Regions from separate parts of the Arthrobacter sp. P4_H3 genome, predicted to be linked through region 1. Evidence: riboswitches for the same ligand, from Rfam matches in the RefSeq annotation. Region 1 holds a riboswitch; each other region holds the start of a gene.
The links. Region 1 has a riboswitch for S-adenosylmethionine ahead of AC1DRE_RS16065 (bifunctional o-acetylhomoserine/o-acetylserine sulfhydrylase). Riboswitches for the same ligand answer to the same signal wherever they lie in the genome.

Region 1 (5,812 bases):
TCCACGAACCGCTTGCCGGCCTCGGCCCCGCCGGCGATGTTGAACGAGACGATGGCGCCGGTGCCCTTGGGCCCGTACTTGCGGCCGCGCTCGAACCAGGGGCTGGACGGCAGCCCCGCATAGGCGACGGATTCGACGTCGGACCGTGCTTCGAGCCATTCGGCGACGCTCACTGCGTTGGCAACATGACGCTCAACGCGGAGGCTGAGGGTTTCCAGGCCCTGGGCGATGAGGAAGGCGTTGAACGGGGAAACGGCCGAGCCCAGGTCGCGCAGCAACTGGACCCGCGCCTTGAGGATGTAGGAGAGGTTCGCCCCCAGGGCACCCTCCGCCCCGAGGTCCCGCGCGTACACGAGTCCGTTATAGGTGGGATCCGGGGTGTTGAAGCCCGGGAACCTGTCCGGATCCTTGCCGAAGTCGAAGTTGCCCGAGTCCACGATCACTCCGGCGATCGCACTGCCGTGGCCGCCAAGGTACTTCGTTGCCGAGTGGACCACGATGTCCGCGCCCCACTCCAGCGGCCGGATGAGGTAGGGCGTGGACAGCGTGTTGTCCACGATCAGCGGCACGCCCGCTTCATGGGCGGTGCGCGAGACCCCCTCGATGTCCAGGACGTCCTGGCGGGGGTTGGACACCACCTCGGCGAAGAACAGCTTGGTGTTGGGCCGGACTGCGTCCTTCCACTGCTGCAGGTTGTCCGGATCCTCCACGAACGTCACGGAGATGCCGAACTTCTTCAGGGTGTGGGCCAGCAGGTTGTACGTGCCGCCGTAGAGGCTGGGGCTGGCCACCACGTGGTCGCCGGCTTCGGCGACGTTGAGGATCGCGAACGTTTCGGCAGCCTGACCCGAGCTGAGCAGGAGGGCTGCCAGGCCACCTTCGAGGCTGGCCACGCGCTGTTCAACGGCGTCCTGGGTGGGGTTGCCGATCCGCGTGTAAATGGGCGCAAGCTCGGCCAGCGCAAAGCGGTTGGCTGCACTTTCGGCGCTCGGAAACACGAACGACGTCGTCTGGTAGATCGGCAGTGCCCTGGCACCGGTGGCACTGTCCGGTTCCTGGCCGGCGTGGATCTGGCGGGTTTCGAATGACCAGGCGTTGGACATCGGGAAGCTCCTTCTTGAAAAGGGCACCTGTGCCGGAGGCAGGACATGCCCTGACGGGACCGGTGCCGCGCTTGCCGCCCGGCGGATGCCGGAGGGCCAGGTCTTCACCCGGGGCACCCCACCGCGGAACGAGGGTTGCCGGCCAGCAAGCCGGGGCTCAATGCTGGCGCTCATGACCTGGGCCCAGTCTAGGAACGCGAATATGCGCGTGAACAGCTTTATGACGAAGGACGTCAGCCCTGCGGTTTCGTGGTCTGCAGGCTTGCCCGGCAGGACATCCCATCAAGGTTAGGGGAACCTTAGCTGAGAGCTCCATCACAAAGTGCCAAGATGAGGGCATGCGCATGGATCACGTCTCTTACGCCTGTGAACAGGATGGCTTGGCAGCCACCACCGAACGTATTTCGTCCGCCCTCGGCGTCGAAGCCGTAAAGGGCGGGGTGCACCCCCGTTTCGGCACCCGCAACATGATTATCCCGCTCGCCGGGCATAAATACCTGGAGGTCGTGGAGGTCCTGGACCACCCGGCATCCGACAAGGCTCCCTTCGGGCAGGCTGTCCGGGCCCGCTCGGCGGCAGGCGGCGGTTGGATGGGCTGGTGCGTCGAAGTGGACGACCTGGCACCGTTCGAAGAACGCCTGGGCCGGTCCGCCGTCAACGGCAACCGCAAGTTCCCCGACGGCCGCGAACTCGTCTGGAAGCAGATCGGCATCCTGGGCCTCATTGCAGACCCGCAGGTGCCGTACATGCTCAAGTGGGAAGGCGATCCGGGCCTTCACCCGTCCAACGCCTACGCAAGCAACGTCAAGATGTCCAGCCTCACCATTGCCGGCTCCGCGGAGCGGGTCACGGAGTGGCTGGGCGAACCGGTGGAAAGGCCGCTGGAGGATGTTGCAGTGAACTGGGTCGCCCCGCACGGGACGCCGGGAATCCTCTCCGTCACGTTCGAAACCGCCTCCGGGGCAGTCATCATCTGATCCTGATCCACCGTGTGGTCCGTTACGGGCCACGGGCAGCGTGCTGCCCCTGAACTTCGGCCGCTATCAGCGGGTGCCAAGGACGTCACCCACCGATAGCGGCCGAATCCTTTTAACGCACGCTAGCCCAGCCCGATGGCCTTGCCGAAGAGGCTGAAGCCGACGAAGGCCACGATATCCAGCAGCGCGTGGGCGATCACCAGCGGCATCACGCGGCGGGTCTTCGTGTAGATCCAGGCAAACACAGCACCCATCACGGCGTTGCCGATGAACGGGCCGAAGCCCTGGTAAAGGTGATAGCTGCCCCGGAGCATCGAGCTGGCAAAGATGGCCAACGGCATGCTCCAGCCGAATTTGCCGAGCCGGTCCAGCAGGTACCCCACCACGATGACTTCCTCGACGATGCCGTGCCGTACAGCGGACAGGATCAGCACGGGGATGGTCCACCAGTAGGCGTCCAGTGCGCTGGGAATGATGGCGGTGGTGATGCCCAGCGCCCGGCCCGCGGCGTAGAGCCCCAGGGACGGAATGCCGATCAGTGCGGCGAGGCCCAGTCCCTGCAGCAGGTCCTTGCCGGGACGGGCGAAGTTGAAACCCAGTCTGCGGAAGGCTGAGGCGCCGGACTCCCCTGCCGGCCGGTGCTCCGTGAGGAAGTAGATCACCAGCAGCACCGGCACCAGCGCGAACACAATGTCCAGCAGCTGGTACGTGAGGTCGAAGTATTCGCGGGTGCTCTGCGAGCGGTTCAGGGTGGAGGTGCCCTCCGCCAGGGGTGCGCGCGTGAGCTTGTCCAGCAGTTGCACCACCGAATACACGGCGGACTGCCCCAGCGACAGACCCAGGACAATCCAGACTTCAATCCGCAGACGACGGCGGGAGGGAACAAGCATGTTCCTATCTTGCCTCCACTTTCTGGTTCTTTCCTGTCCGCGGCGTGCCGACCCTCCGCGGCCGCTCCCCCGCCCGGGCCTATGCTTGGAATTTATGAGTGCGCCCGGAAAAATCATCATGATCCGGCATGGCCAGTCCGCCGCCAATGCCGACACCTCCATCTATAACCGGGTGCCCGATTACCGGATACCCCTGACGGAGCTCGGTCTGGAACAGGCAAAGGCGGCCGGATCGCAGGTCCGGCGGGAACTGGACGGGCGGCGCGTGTGTGTTTACGTCTCGCCCTATCTCCGGGCCTACCAGACCCTCGAAGCGCTCAACCTGGGATCCCTCGTGGAGCGGGTCATCGAGGAACCCCGGCTCCGTGAACAGGACTGGGCGAACTTCCAGATCGCCGGAGAGATCGAGGACCAGAAGGAACTCCGGAACGCCTACGGCCACTTCTTCTACCGGTTCCGCGAGGGTGAATCCGGCTCGGACGTCTACGACCGGATCTCCTCCTTTATGGAGACACTCCACCGGCACTGGTCCAAACCGAACTACGCCCCCAACGCGCTGTTCGTGACGCACGGGCTCACCATGCGCCTGTTCTGCATGCGCTGGTTCCACTGGTCCGTGGAGTATTTCGAGTCCCTCAACAACCCGGACAATGCCGAAGTGCGGACCCTGGTGCGCACCGACGTCGGCAAGTATGAACTGGACAAACCGTTCAGCCAGTGGGTGGACCGCCGCGTGGACGAGACGGTCCTGAACGCCCCGCCCATGATCTTCTAGCGCGGTCAGCGGGCGCGGACGCCCTCCCGCCAGACGGCGTGGGTCAGCGGGATGCCCGGCCGGTAGGCCAGGTGCGTGGCGGAGGGGGCGTTGAGCAGGTGCAGGTCCGCGCGGTGCCCGACGGCGACCGAACCCACCGCCCGTTCGCCGTCGGCGTCGTTCCCCACTTCCCGCCGCAGCGCAAGCGCGCCGCCGAAGGTCGCGGCCCGGACAGCCTCGTGGACGCTGAGCCGCATCTGCAGCACGGCGGTGGTGACGCAGAACGCCATCGAGCTGGTGTAGGAGGTGCCGGGGTTGCAGTTGGAGGCCAGGGCTATCGGCACCCCGGCGTCGAGGAGTTCGCGGCCGGGGGCAAGCGGCTGGCGCGTGGAGAGGTCGCAGGCCGGCAGGCACGTGGCCACGGTTCCCCGCGTTCCGGAGTCCTGCCACCCGGCCCAGCTGGCGGCCAGCGCTTCGATGTCCGCTCCGGATAAGTAGTTCACGTGGTCCACGCTGGCCGCACCGAACTCCACGGCCAGCTGCACGCCGGGGCCCTCGCCGAGCTGGTTGCCGTGCACGCGCAGGCCAAGGCCGGCGTCCTTGCACGCCTGCAGCACGCGGCGGGATTGCCCTTCGTTGAAAGCCCCCTGCTCGCAGAACACGTCCGCCCAGCTGACATAGGGCCGGACGGCCGCCAGCATGGGTCCGCAGACCAGGTCAGTGTATTCGTCGGCATCGGCGCCGGCCGGGACCAGATGGGCGCCGAGGTAGGTCACTTCGTCAGCAACCGTCGAGGCGATGCGGGCACTCCGCGCCTCGTTCTCCAGGTCCAGGCCGTAGCCGGTCTTGGTTTCCAGGTAGGTGGTTCCCTGCGAGACGGCCTCGGCCACGCGGCCCAGGGCCAGCCGGGTGAGGTCGTAGTCGCTGGTGCTCCGGGTGGCTCCCGTGGTCACGGCAATGCCGCCGGCGCTGTAACTCTCCCCCGCCATCCGGGCCTCGAACTCCGCGGTCCTGTCGCCGGCGAAGATCAGGTGCGTGTGCGAATCCACCCATCCCGGGAGCAGCGCCCGGCCTCCGGCGTCCACGGCCTCGTCGGCTGCAGGTGCGCCGGCGGCAGGCCCGATCCAGGAGATGCGTTCGCCTTCGATCACCACGGCGGCGTCGTGGAGGACGCGGTGCTCCGCGTCCTGGGTCATCAGCTCGGCAATGTTGGTGATGAGGGTGCTCATGAGTCCATTCTTCAGTGCCGGATGGACCAGCGGGTCGCGGCCAGGGCCGCCGCTGTCCGGGATGCCGGACTTAGCCCGGTTTCCTCGTCCCAGGCACTCTGCCCCACGGACGGGCCAGCCAGGATCAGTTCCGCAGCCAATTCGGCAATGCCGGACGAGGTCTGGAAACCGTAACCGCCCTGTCCGGCGAGCCAGAAGAAACCAGTGGCTTCGGCGTCGAACCCCACTACCGGGACGCCGTCGGCGGCTTCCGTGCGGAGGCCGGTCCACGCAGACTTCACACCCCTGATGCCCATCGTGGTCACCGCGTTGAGCCGCGCCACCAGCGCGTCCACGTCGCCGGGGTAGGGTTTCGCGTCCTCCGGACCGCTCGGCACCGATTCCGACGGCGAAATCAGTACGTCGTCCCCTTCCTTGCGGAAGTAGAAAGACTCGTCGGCAGCCGCCACCATGGGACAGGCTTCGGGGAGGGAGCGTTCGACGTCGACAATCGCCGCCGTGCGGCGGTACGGCTGGAGTCCGAGCTTCTCCACGCCGCTGATCACGGCGAGTTCATCTGCCCAGGCCCCGGCCGCGTTGACCACGATGCCTGCCTGGAAGGCCTCCTGGCCGGCGCCCAGCTCCCAGCCGGATCCGAGCCGCTGGGCGGAATGGACCTTGGCCCCGGTGATGATGTCCACCCCGCCGGCTTCGGCCCGCTGCCGGTGGTCCTCCAGCAGCACGGGGGCGTTGCAGGCGAACGAACCGGTGTCCAGGCCGGCGGCGGTGAAGAACCCGGGATCGAGCACCGGGCACAGCTCCAGGGCCTCGGCATGCGGGATCCGGTGCATGTGCCCGCTGGCTTCCTCCCGCACCGTGT
Region 2 (5,812 bases), on a different contig from region 1:
CGAAGCACCCCGCTGCCATGGCGCCGAGGCCAATGACCTGCTGACCGGCAAGGCGCTGCCCGCCGGCGTGTGGCCGCCGCATGCCCGGCCACTCGGTGCCCGGCGCAACGCGGTTTGTCCCGCCGCCCAAGGGCAAAGGCAGTACGCGCTGCAGCAGCAGGCCGGCTGCTATGCCCAGCAGGTTCTGCTCCGGCAGCGGAACATTCGAGGCGAGCGTCCGCCAGGACACGCTAGATCTGCTTCAGTGCCTGTTCCAGGTCCCGGATCAGGTCGTCAACATCCTCGAGTCCTACCGAGAGCCGGACCACGCCGTCGCTCAGCCCGATGGCCGCACGGCCTTCCGGCCCCATGGCACGGTGGGTGGTGGTGGCGGGGTGGGTGATGAGCGACTTCGCATCGCCGAGGTTGTTGGAGATGTCGATGATCCGCAGGGAGTCGAGCAGCGCGAAGGCGGCCTCTTTCGCCGTACGGCCTGCGGACGGCGACAGCTCCAGCGTCAGCACGGTTCCACCGGCTTTCATCTGCTTTGCTGCCAGCTCGTACTGCGGGTGTGACTTCAGCAGCGGGTACTTGACCCAGCTGACGGCGGGCTGGTCCTCAAGCCATTCGGCCAAGCGGAGCGCCGTGGCCGAGGAGTGGTTGACGCGCAGCGCCATGGTTTCCAGGCCCTTGGTCAGTACCCAGGCGTTGAATGCGGAAAGTGCCGGTCCGGTGTGGCGCATGAGCTGCTTGACCGGGCCGTCGATGAACTCCTTGGTGCCCAGGATGGCGCCGCCCAGGACCCGGCCTTGGCCGTCAATGTGCTTGGTGCCGGAGTACACCACCACGTCGGCGCCGAGGTCACCGCAGCGCTGGAGCAGGGGAGTGGCGAACACATTGTCGACCACCACTGTTGCTCCTGCCGCATGCGCCAGTTCGCTGACCGCGGCGATGTCCACGATCTCCTGCATGGGGTTGGACGGTGACTCGAAGAACACGGCGGTCGTCGGCTCTGCCAAGGCGGCCCGCCACTGGTCCAGGTCCGGTCCGTCGACGAACACCGTTTCCACGCCCCACCGCGGCAGGATCTCGTTAAGGATGACGAAACACGAGCCGAACAGCGAGCGTGCAGCCACAACCCGGTCGCCGGCGGCGAGCAAGGCGCCAAGTGCCGTGAACACGGCGGACATGCCGGACGCCGTCGCGAAGCACGCCTCGGTGCCCTCGAGCAGCCGGAGGCGCTCCTGGAAGGTGGCCACCGACGGGTTGCCGTAGCGGGAGTAGACGAACCGTTCGTCCTCGCCCGTGAAGGCGCGCTCGGCAGCTGCCGCGGATTCGTACACGAAGCCGGAGTTAAGGAAGATCGGCTCGGTGGTTTCCTGGAAATTGGTGCGGTCAAGGCCGCCGCGGACAGCCTGGGTGTCGGGGCTCCAGCCGGCGGCGTCGGGGTTGAAGGTCACTTAGTTCTTTCCGAGGTTGGTGGGCAGGCCGCGGTTCTTCCAGCCGTTGACGGTGCGCTCGCCCCAACGGTCCGGTTCGCCTTCGAAGCCTTCAAGGACGTTGTAGGCGGTGAAGCCGGCCTGCGTGGCGGCGATTGCGGCGGCGACCGACCGGGCGCCGGAACGGCAGAGGAATACCAGTTCGACGCCGGTGTCCTCCGGGGCCTGCTGCTTCAGCTGGTCGATGAATTCCGGGTTGGGGATCCCGCCCGGGAAAGTCCACTGGATAAAAAGGGGATCGTTTTCCGTGGCCTTGGTGTCCGGGATGCCGATGTGCGCCCATTCACCCTCGGTGCGGACATCCACCAGGACGGCGCCCTGTTCCAGTTTGGCCCAGGCGTCCTGGGGGCTCAGGTCTCCGGCGTAGCTCACGCGTGCCCCTCGAAAGCGTCGCCGGGGAAGTCGGCGTCGAGGTCGGCGTCGAAGTCGAGCTCGTCCACCGCGGTTGCCACAGCGGCGTCGGCGGCGGCGATGGCCGCGGGCAGGATCACTGCCTGCGCCACGATCACGCTCGTGCCGTTGAAGGTGGCCGCCGGGCTCCCGTGGAGGACGTAGCCTTCGGACAGTGCGGCGGAGATGCGCTCGCAGAAGGTGCGGTCATCGGGGCCGGTGATCAGCCGGTACGCCAGCTTTTCCTGGGGTTGGTCCTGGGCGGCAGCCGGGGCGGCGGCCGGAACCAGTTGGGCGGGGGCGTCAGACACGACGGGTCTCCTTCTCTCACGCTTGCAGCTCGAATTGGTCGATATGCCGAGTATTCACCTGAGGCACCCCGCCGCGAAAGGGAGGGTTGCCGACCGGCCAGTCAGGGCTTGCCACCGGTTCTCATTACTCCCCAAAAACGTAACACTTACGACGGCCGCCTGCACCGCCGTCGTCGTCATCTTCCGTAACGGGACCACGCGCAATGAGCAGTCAACCCGGAGCCTATTGGGGGTCACTTGCGGCCTGTACGTGACCCCGTGTTGCGGTTACAAATGCCGGTGCGGGGAGGATAATGACGGGAGATGAACCGCTGTAACGCCGGATGAAATCAGGCAGCCGTGAACAGATCCAACGGGAATACAGTCAGTCCCATGCTGCACTTCGGTTGGTTTGTGGGTCACGGATTTGGTGTCCAGGGCTGGGGCACTCCCGGTTACGGCATCGGTTACGACTGGAAAAAGCCGGCGCTCTACCAGCACGCCGTGCGGGAATTCGAACGGGCAGGGCTCGACCTGTTCATCATCGAGGATTCACTTACCGTGCCGGACACCTACGGCGGGAGCGCCAAGGTGTCGCTGGCCCAGGCGTCCTTCGCACCCAAGCACGATCCGCTGGCCCTCGTTCCGTACCTGCTCTCCGCCACGGAGCACCTCGGCATTGTTCCCACGGTGAGCGCGTCCTTCTACCCGCCGTTCACAGCTGCGCGGCTGCTGGCGACCCTGCAGCACTTCTCCAACGGGCAGCTGGGCTGGAACGTGGTGACCTCCGGCAGCGATCTTGCCGCGCAGAATTACGGCCTGGACCAGCAGATCGAGCATGACCTCCGCTACGAGAAGGCGGAGGAATTCGTGGACGTGGTGCGCCGGCTCTGGCGCAGTTGGGAGCCGGACGCCATCCTGGAGGACGCGGAAGCGGGCGTCTTCGCGGACCACACGAAGGTCCACCCGATCAACCATGACGGCGAGTTCTTCAAGGTCCGGGGGCCGCTGAACACCGCGCCGCTGCCCGAGGAGCCGGTGCTGGTCCAGGCCGGCGCGTCCCCGAGGGGCAAGGCGTTCGCGGGCGGCAACGCCGACGTCGCCATTGCCCTGGCGAGGGGTGTGGACGGCATGAAGGCCTACCGCGATTCGATCCGCGGCGAGGCAGCCGCGGCCGGGCGGAACGCCGACGACGTCAAGGTGCTCTACGTCCTCAAACCCACCGTGGTGGGATCCCGCGCCGAAGCTGATGAGCTGCGGGAGCAGCGGCGGCAGCTCACGCAGCGCGACATTGACAGCCAGCTGAATTCCATCTCCTACCTCTCGGTGATCGACTTCAAGCAGTTCGACCTCGACGCCCCACTGCCCGAACTCGCCACGAACAGCAACCAGGGCACCCTGGACCATTTCGCCAAGGCCGGTCCGCCCGGGTCCACGCTGCGCCAGCTCCTGCAGGCCCGCAGCGGCGGCGCCGGGGACAGCATCATCGGCACCGCCGAAGACATTGCGGACTACCTCGAGGAGACCGGGGCGCAGGTGGGCGGGGACGGTTTCCTGTTTTCCGGTTTCGTGGACCCGGCCACGGTTCACGGGGTGCTGGACCGCCTGGCACCGGTGCTGCGGCGCCGGGGGCTGCTCCGAACAAGCTATGGCGACGGCGGCTTCCGCCGGAACCTGCTGGACTTCTAGTCCCATGGGCAACGGCAGCGGCAACTTCCTGATCGGCACGGCCCACCTGCGCGCCAGGGACGTCGCGGAGGCAGCGGCCGATCCGGCGGTGAAATTCGTCCTGAGTACGGACGCACTGGAGCTGATCGGGCTCTCGCGTGAGGTGGTGCAGCAGGCCATCGAGTCCGGCCACCGCGTCTACGGCCTCAACACCTTGCTGGGTTCCGGGCGTGACACCGCTGTAGAGGACAAATCGATCCTTGCCTACCAGGTGCAGGTGGTGCGGTACCACAACAGCGGCGTGGGTGACCCCCTGGACCGCGACGAGGTCCGGGCCGTCATGCTGGCACGGCTCCTGGGCTTCAGCCGCGGCGGCTCCGGCGTCCGGCCCGAAACTGCCCGCTTCTATGCCGAAATGCTGAACAGGGGAGTGGTCCCCGCCATCCCGCGCGACGGGTCCGTGGGCTCGGCCGACCTGACCCATCTCGCCGCCGTGGCCGCCGTCGCCATCGGGGAAGGCCAGTCGGTGGCGCCGGACGGGAAGCTGGTGCCCGGCGGGCAGGCCCTTGCGGACGCCGGCCTGGTGCCGCTGGAACTGGCGCCCGGCGAGGCCCTGGCCCTGGTCAGCTCCAACTCCTATTCGATCGGGGTGGGCGCTCTGGTGCTGCACCGGATCCTGCGGCTCGCCGATCTCGCGGACACCGCGCTTGCGCTGTCGCTTGAGGCGACGGCAAGGCACGACGGCGGCGGCAACCTCAGCCCGTTTTCGCCGGCGGTGCAGGCGGCCAAGGCGGTGGACGGCCAGACGGTCACGGCAGGCAATGTCCGGCGGCTGCTCCGGGGCGGATGGCTGGAGGACCCGACGCGGGAGGCGTCAGTGCAGGACGCGCTCTCCTTCCGGGCCGCACCCCAGACCCACGGAGCTTTCCGGTGGCAGGTTACCGCCTTGGAGGACGCTCTGGAGGTGGAGCTCAACGGTCGGGGCGACAACCCGCTCGCCGATGTCGGCTCGGGGCAGATGGTGTCCGGCGGGAACTTCCAGCCCATGCAGCTTGCGCTGGCGTTCGAAGGCCTGCGCCTCGGGCTGGCCCATCTGGGAATCAGCAGCGAACGGCGGATCGCCAAGCTCTACCCGCCGCAGCGGCGCATCCGCCAGCGTCACCTCGAGGCCGCCAGGAACGGAGCCGCGCTGGAACCCGAAGAGCTGCCTGGACTGCTCTGGTACTCGGCGGCGGGCCTGCTGTCCGAGCTCAAGGTCCTCGCTGCGCCGGCGACTCTCGGGGCGCCCACGTTGTCCGCGGATGTGGAAGACCACTCAACGCTGGCTCCGCTGGCCCTCCAACTCCTGGAGCGCTCCGTGGACGCTGCTGAAAAGCTTCTCGCCATCGAGGCGCTCACGGCCGCGTATCTGCTGGGCGGGGCCGAAGCGCGGGCGGTGCGGCCGCTGGGAAAGGGGACGGGCCTCGTCGTCGAGCGCCTTTCGGGCCTGCTGGCCCGGCAGTTGCCGGCGGCGGCGCTGGTGGAAGAGGCGCGCATCGAACTGAACGGCGCCGTAGGCAGCGTGCTGGGCCGTGCCCTGAACGGTGACCATAACGGCGGGGCGGAAAGGTAGCCATGAGCACAATGACAGGCAGGCACGCGGTTCAAGACGCTGATGTTGCGGCGGATGCCGCGGCCGTCCTCGCGCAGGTGGGAAACACACCACTCGTGCCGCTGAACGTCCTGAGCAAGGGCCTCGGCAGCACCGTCTACGTCAAACTCGAATCCGACAATCCGGGCGGCTCCATCAAGGACCGGACGGCACTGAGCATGGTCCGCGCCGCTGAGCGCAGCGGCGAACTCCGGCCGGGGGCCACCATTGTGGAGAGCACCTCGGGCAACACCGGGATCGGGCTGGCGCTGATCGGCGCGCTGACGGGACATCCCGTCGTCGTGGTCACCGGGGACACCATCTCATCCGAAAAACTCGCGGCGCTGTACCGCTAC
Region 3 (5,812 bases), on a different contig from region 1:
ACCGAGGAGTTGGCGACCCCGAGCCGCTGTGCAAGCTGCGAGGAGGTGATGGCTTTGTCCTGCCACTCCGTGAAGGAGTAGATGACCTTGACGTAGTCCTCAATAGAGGAGGAGGGCGCGCTGGTCTTCACGGGTCCTAGCCTACCGCTTTGTCTGCAGGACTCATGCTTTGAACGCCCGCCAGGTCTGGGTCAGGTAGGGGAGTCCGACGACGTCGCCGCGCGAGTGCGCCAGATGCTCATGCAGGTACCAGTCCAGGTTGTCCCGGACTTTGGCCCTGGTGCCTTCGCTGGCGGCAAGGTAATAGCTGCGGGACTTCGCCAATTCCACAATGTCCCCGGAGGTCACCGGGTCTTCCCAGCGTGTCAGGTGGCTCTCAAGCCCGGTGAACTCCGGCCCGATCGCGGGACGGAAGTCCGGCTTGTGCACATCCCCGGCATGCATGATCCGGGAGAGCCGGTGAACCCACGGGACCGACGTATCCAACTGGTTCCAGACCAGCCCCAGCACGCCGCCGGGGCGGAGGATGCGGGAAAGTTCCGTGCTCGCAAGGAGCGGATCGCACCAGTGCCACGCCTGGGCAACGCTTACGACGTCGAACGCACCGTCCGCGAGTCCGGTCGCCTCTGCGGTGCCCTCCGCCGCGGGAACTCCCGGCAGCGCAAGCCGCAGCTGGGCGAGCATGTCCGGCGAGGGGTCCACGGCGGAGACCGTGAGACCACGCTGCACCAGCAAGGCAGTGAATTTGCCCGTCCCGGCTCCAATGTCAGCGGCGTTGGCGGCCCCGGCTGTCCCGCCGGCGCTTCGGATCAGCCAGTCCGCCGAATCGGCAGGATAACCCGGACGGACACGGTCATAATGCTCACCGCCGTCCTGGAAGCTCTGTCCGAGTTCGTACCGGCGGCGGTGGTGCAGTTTGGGGCCTCCCCGTGCCACGTGCAGTCTCCTTCGGGCAGGCTGGATTACTTACCCCTCGAATTTACCGCAAACGCCGGGCCCTTAGTCTTCGGTGCAGGGCGCGGCTCCCGCGGTGCCGGGGGTGTTGGGTGCCCAGTCCGGGTAGCTGCGGGTGTCGTTGGCCGGCACCCAGCGTCCGGAGTCCACCACGTAGTCCCAGCCGAGACCGGTCCGGCGGAGTTCCTCGATGCCGGCCAGCAGGCGCTGGGCGTCCTCCAGCCTGGATCCGACGCCGAAGCTTGCCCGCAGCGAACCGGACGGAAGGCCCAAGCGCTTGAGCAGCGGGTGGGCGCAGAAGCGGCCGTCGCGGAGGCCAACACCGTGTTCCGCGGACAGGTAGGCGGCCACGAGGCCCGCGTCGTAGCCCTCGACCGAGAAGTTGACCACGCCGATGGTGTCCGTTGCCTGGTCGGTGTCGCTGAAGATCTGGTGGACCGTAACGCCGTCGATCCTCCGCAGGCCTTCAACGAGGAAGGACCTGATGGCGGTCTCGTGCGCGTGCCACAGCTCCTGGTCCAGCGCACCGATGACCTGCGTGGCGCGGGCCAGCGTGGCTGCACCCAGCACGTTGGGCGACCCGCCCTCATGCCGGGCCGGTCCGGTGGCCCAGCTGACGGAGTCCAGCCGGGCCTCACGGACGGCTCCGCCGCCTGCAAGGTGGGGCGTGCCGGCGTCGAGCCAGTCCGGCCGTCCCACGAGGACACCCGAGCCGAACGGTGCGTACAGCTTGTGGCCGGAGAAGGCGAGGTAGTCGACGTCGTCCGCCGCGATGTCGATGCGGCGGTGCGGGGCCAGCTGCGCCGCGTCCACGACGATCCTTGCGCCGTGTTCGTGGGCCAGCGCGGCCAGCTCGCGGACGGGGAGGATTTCACCGGTGACGTTGGAGGCTCCCGTGACGGCCAGCAGGCTGATGTCGCCCTGGCTGAGCTCGGAGCGCAGGTTCTCGAGCGTGGCGCTCAGCGTGGGAGCGGCAACAACGCTGCGGTGCGGGACGCCCTGCCAGGGGAGCAGGTTGGCGTGGTGTTCGATGTCGAGATACAGCACCTCACCGGTGTGGCGGCCGTCCGCCACGGGCAGGCAGCCCGCCAGCAGGTTCAGGGAGTCCGTGGTGTTCCTGGTGAAGATGACGGAATCGTCAGTCCTGCCGCCGACGAATGCGCGGACAATGTTCCGGGAGTTTTCGTACACTGAGGTGCTGATCTGCGAGGCGTAGCCGGCGCCGCGGTGAACGCTGGCGTAGTACGGCAGGATTTCGTTCAGGTAGGCCGATACGACGGACAGGGCCGGAGCGGACGCTCCATAGTCCAGGTTCGCGTAGCGGACGTGGCCCCCCTGGATCAGCGGTGCCTGGATCTCGGCGCCGGTGACGGCCGAGAGCGGCCGCTTGGCAATGGTGAAGCGTTCGTCCAGGAGGCCTGCGGCCGTCGCGGACGCGGTTCCGGGGTTTGCGGGGAAAGTGGCAGTAGTCATGGGGACCTCACTGTAAAGGACCCCTCACTCCGGGGATCCGCGCTTGCCGGGTCCGTTCCGGACCGGCCTGGTCGTCACCCGGGGCACCCCACCGCGAATGGAGGGTTGCCGGCCAGCAAACCGGGGTTTCGCGCTGGCACTCGTGACCTGTTTCGAGATTAGGACATTCGCGGCGCCGCGGGAAAGCCACGCCAATTATTAAGCCGTTTGTTACGCATGCCTGGAGAAGCGGGTTCCGGCCGAATAAACGACGGCGGACACCCACTTGGGAGGGGTGTCCGCCGTCGTTTATTCTGCAGTCCGTCCATGCGTCCGCACCGTGTTCCAGTGCGGGGCACGCGTCAGAGGAGGTCGTCGAGGTCCGGGTTCAGCCGTTTGAGGACTTCGGAGTGGAGGATCGAGTTGGTGGCCAGGGCGTTTCCGCCGAAGGGGCCGTCCACTCCCTCCAAGGACGTGAAGCGGCCGCCCGCTTCGGTGACAATCGGCACCAGCGCGGCCATGTCGTAGAGGTTCAGCTCCGGCTCGCAGGCGATGTCCACGCATCCCTCGGCCACCATGCAATAGGACCAGAAGTCGCCGTAGGCGCGGGTCCGCCAAACCTCCTCGGTGAGGCCGAGGAACTCGTTGAGGTTGCCGCGTTCCTTCCAGCCGCCCAGGCTCGAGTAGGAGAGTGAAGCGTCCGAAAGCTCGGACACGTTCGAGACCTTCAGCCGCGTGGCCGCAGCAAGGGACCGCCCCATGTAGGCGCCGGCGCCCTTCGCGGCCCACCAGCGCTTGCCCAGTGCCGGCGCGCTGACCAGGCCAACCACGGGTTCGCCCTCATCCACGAGGGCAATCAGGGTGGCCCAGACAGGCACACCACGGACGAAGTTTTTGGTGCCGTCGATCGGATCGATGATCCAGCGGCGGGAACCATGCCCGGAACTGCCGAACTCTTCACCGAGGACGGCGTCGCGCGGGCGGGAGCGCGAGAGCTGTCCGCGGATGGATTCTTCAGCTGCCTTGTCAGCATCCGTGACCGGGGTAAGATCCGGTTTGGTTTCAATCTGAAGATCCAGCGCCTTGAAACGGCTCATGGTCTGGGAGTCAACAGAGTCGGCCAGGACATGGGCGAGGCGCAGGTCATCGTTGTAGCTCGAAGCGGGTTGGGTCATGCTTCCAAACTACCGTCTCTGCGGCCGGCTGGCTGGGAGGCCACGTCCTGCACCGTGCTGCCCGGGAACCCGCCCCGCGGCGGGGCCCCTGGCACAGGCGGCGAAACGGCGCTACGAAACAATGCCGAGTTCCTTGGCTTCCTGCGCTTCCATCCGGGGATCGGTGCCGAGCAGACGGCGCAGTGACGCCAGCCGTGCTGCGCCGGACGGCCCTGCGTGCCCTTCGGACACCCAGGCGTCCACTCCGCAGTTAACGGCGGAGGAATCATGCTTGCAGCCGCGTTCGCAGGCGTCCGTGCCGGGTTCGAGATCGGGAAAGGACCGGAGGATCCGGTCCGGGTCCACGTGGGCGAGGCCGAATGACCGGATGCCCGGGGTGTCGATAATCCAGCTCCCGGCGGGCGCGTCACTGATCCGCAGGGCCAGTGCCGACGACGACGTGTGCCGTCCCCGCCCGGTGACGGCGTTGACGCCTCCGGTAGCGCGCTCTGCGCCGGTCAGGGCGTTGACCATGGTGGACTTCCCCACGCCGGAATGGCCAAGCATGACCGTCACCTTTCCGTCGAGGTGGGTGCGCAGCTGCGACACGGCGTCGCTGTCGAGCCGGGCGGACAGCCCGTCATCGGAGCGCGCATCGATTCCCGAGGCGGCCGCATCGGCGGTCCTGCTGATGATCACGGGGAAGTCCAGGTGCCGGTAGTTGGACAGGAGTTCGGTGGGATCCTTGACGTCCGCCTTGGTGACGAGGAGCAGCGGCTCGATCCCGGCGTCGTAGGCCGCCACCAGGGCGCGGTCAATAAAACCGGTGCGCGGTTCGGGATTGGCCGCGGCCACGACCACCACGAGCTGGTCGGCATTCGCAACCACCGCCCGTTCGATCGGGTCGGTGTCATCGGCGCTGCGCCGCAGGAGAGTGTGGCGGTCCTGGATCTTCACGAGCCGGGCAAGGGTGTCCGGCTCGCCGGAGACATCGCCGACGAGGGACACGAAGTCACCGGCCACCACCGGCGAACGCCGCAATTCGCGCGCCCGCGCCGCGATGACAATGCGTTCGTTGCCGGTATCCTCGCCCACCACAGCCGTGTAGCGGCCGCGGTCCACGGTGATGATGCGACCGGTGACGGCGTCGTCATGGCTGGGCCGGTCCTTGGTCCGGGGACGGGTGCCTTTCTTATTGGGGCGGATCCGGATATCGGACTCGTCCCAGGAACCGGTGCTACGCCCCACTGGCCTGTTCCGTCTGCCGGCCAAGCTGCGTCAGCATGGCTTCCCACAATTGCGGGAAGTCCGGCATGGTCTTGGATGTGGTGCCGATGTCTTCGACTTCGACTCCGTGGACGGCGAGGCCCAGGATTGCCCCCGCCGTGGCCATGCGGTGGTCAGCATAGCTGTGGACGACGCCGCCGTGGAGCTTCGCGGGCCGGATCACCAGGCCATCGGCTGTTTCCTCGGCATCACCGCCCAGGCGGTTGATTTCGGTGACGAGGGCGGCAAGCCTGTCCGTCTCATGGCCCCGGAGGTGCGCTATGCCGCTGAGCCGTGAGGGGCCGGTGGCCAGCGCGCACAAGGCGGCCACTGTGGGCGCCAGTTCACTGGTGTCGGCGAAGTCCGCGCCCTTGATTTCGGGGCCGCCTGTGACGGTGAGTGTCCCGTTCTCCAGCGTGACAGCGGCACCCATCTCTGCCAGGATGCTGCGCCAAAGATCGCCCACCTGTGTGGTGGGGGCCGGCCAGTTGGGAATGCGGACCGTGCCGCCGGTTGCCAGCGCCGCGGCGAGGAAGGGACCGGCGTTGGACAGGTCCTGCTCAATCCGGCGGTCGAACGCCCGGATGGAGCCGGGTGCCACGATCCAGTGGTTCGGGACGGAATCGTCGACGGACACGCCGACTTCGCGCAGAACGGCCACGGTCATGTTGATGTGGTCCAGGCTCGGCACGGGCTTGCCGACGTGCTCCAGGTGCAGGCCCTCGGTGAAACGCGCACCCACGAGGAGCAGTGCCGACACGAACTGCGATGATGCGCTCGCGTCAATCACCAGGTGGCCGCCGCGCACTTCGCCCGTGCCTTCCACTACGAAGGGAAGCGACGTCGGCCTCGTCCCGTCGGCGGCAGTGACCTCAACGCCGAGTGCAGCCAGTGCCTCGATGATGGTGCCCATGGGCCGCTTGCGGGCGTGCGGATCGCCGTCGAAAACGGTGGCGCCGTTGCGGAGCGCAGCCACCGGGGGGACA

Region 2: linked by a shared signal. The riboswitch ahead of AC1DRE_RS10220 (DUF1737 domain-containing protein) and the one ahead of AC1DRE_RS16065 (bifunctional o-acetylhomoserine/o-acetylserine sulfhydrylase) in region 1 are both predicted to bind S-adenosylmethionine.
Region 3: linked by a shared signal. The riboswitch ahead of AC1DRE_RS04165 (aminotransferase class V-fold PLP-dependent enzyme) and the one ahead of AC1DRE_RS16065 (bifunctional o-acetylhomoserine/o-acetylserine sulfhydrylase) in region 1 are both predicted to bind S-adenosylmethionine.

The regions. Positions count from the first base shown of each region.
Region 1 is NZ_JBFUKK010000011.1:187,729-193,540, forward strand. Features, by position in the region: gene AC1DRE_RS16065 (bifunctional o-acetylhomoserine/o-acetylserine sulfhydrylase) at 1-1,103, opposite strand, end outside; SAM riboswitch class IV at 1,166-1,281, opposite strand; gene AC1DRE_RS16070 (VOC family protein) at 1,442-2,080, shown strand; gene AC1DRE_RS16075 (CPBP family intramembrane glutamic endopeptidase) at 2,203-2,970, opposite strand; gene AC1DRE_RS16080 (histidine phosphatase family protein) at 3,065-3,745, shown strand; gene hutI (imidazolonepropionase) at 3,751-4,953, opposite strand; gene AC1DRE_RS16090 (NAD(P)/FAD-dependent oxidoreductase) at 4,965-5,812, opposite strand, start outside.
Region 2 is NZ_JBFUKK010000005.1:443,769-449,580, reverse strand. Features, by position in the region: gene AC1DRE_RS10235 (methyltransferase family protein) at 1-229, opposite strand, end outside; gene AC1DRE_RS10230 (O-succinylhomoserine sulfhydrylase) at 231-1,439, opposite strand; gene AC1DRE_RS10225 (rhodanese-like domain-containing protein) at 1,440-1,850, opposite strand; gene AC1DRE_RS10220 (DUF1737 domain-containing protein) at 1,847-2,179, opposite strand; SAM riboswitch class IV at 2,193-2,308, opposite strand; gene AC1DRE_RS10215 (NtaA/DmoA family FMN-dependent monooxygenase) at 2,552-3,847, shown strand; gene AC1DRE_RS10210 (aromatic amino acid ammonia-lyase) at 3,852-5,438, shown strand; gene AC1DRE_RS10205 (PLP-dependent cysteine synthase family protein) at 5,441-5,812, shown strand, end outside.
Region 3 is NZ_JBFUKK010000002.1:177,765-183,576, forward strand. Features, by position in the region: gene AC1DRE_RS04155 (metal-dependent transcriptional regulator) at 1-131, opposite strand, end outside; gene AC1DRE_RS04160 (class I SAM-dependent methyltransferase) at 163-936, opposite strand; gene AC1DRE_RS04165 (aminotransferase class V-fold PLP-dependent enzyme) at 1,000-2,427, opposite strand; SAM riboswitch class IV at 2,462-2,575, opposite strand; gene hisN (histidinol-phosphatase) at 2,769-3,581, opposite strand; gene rsgA (ribosome small subunit-dependent GTPase A) at 3,693-4,808, opposite strand; gene aroA (3-phosphoshikimate 1-carboxyvinyltransferase) at 4,798-5,812, opposite strand, start outside.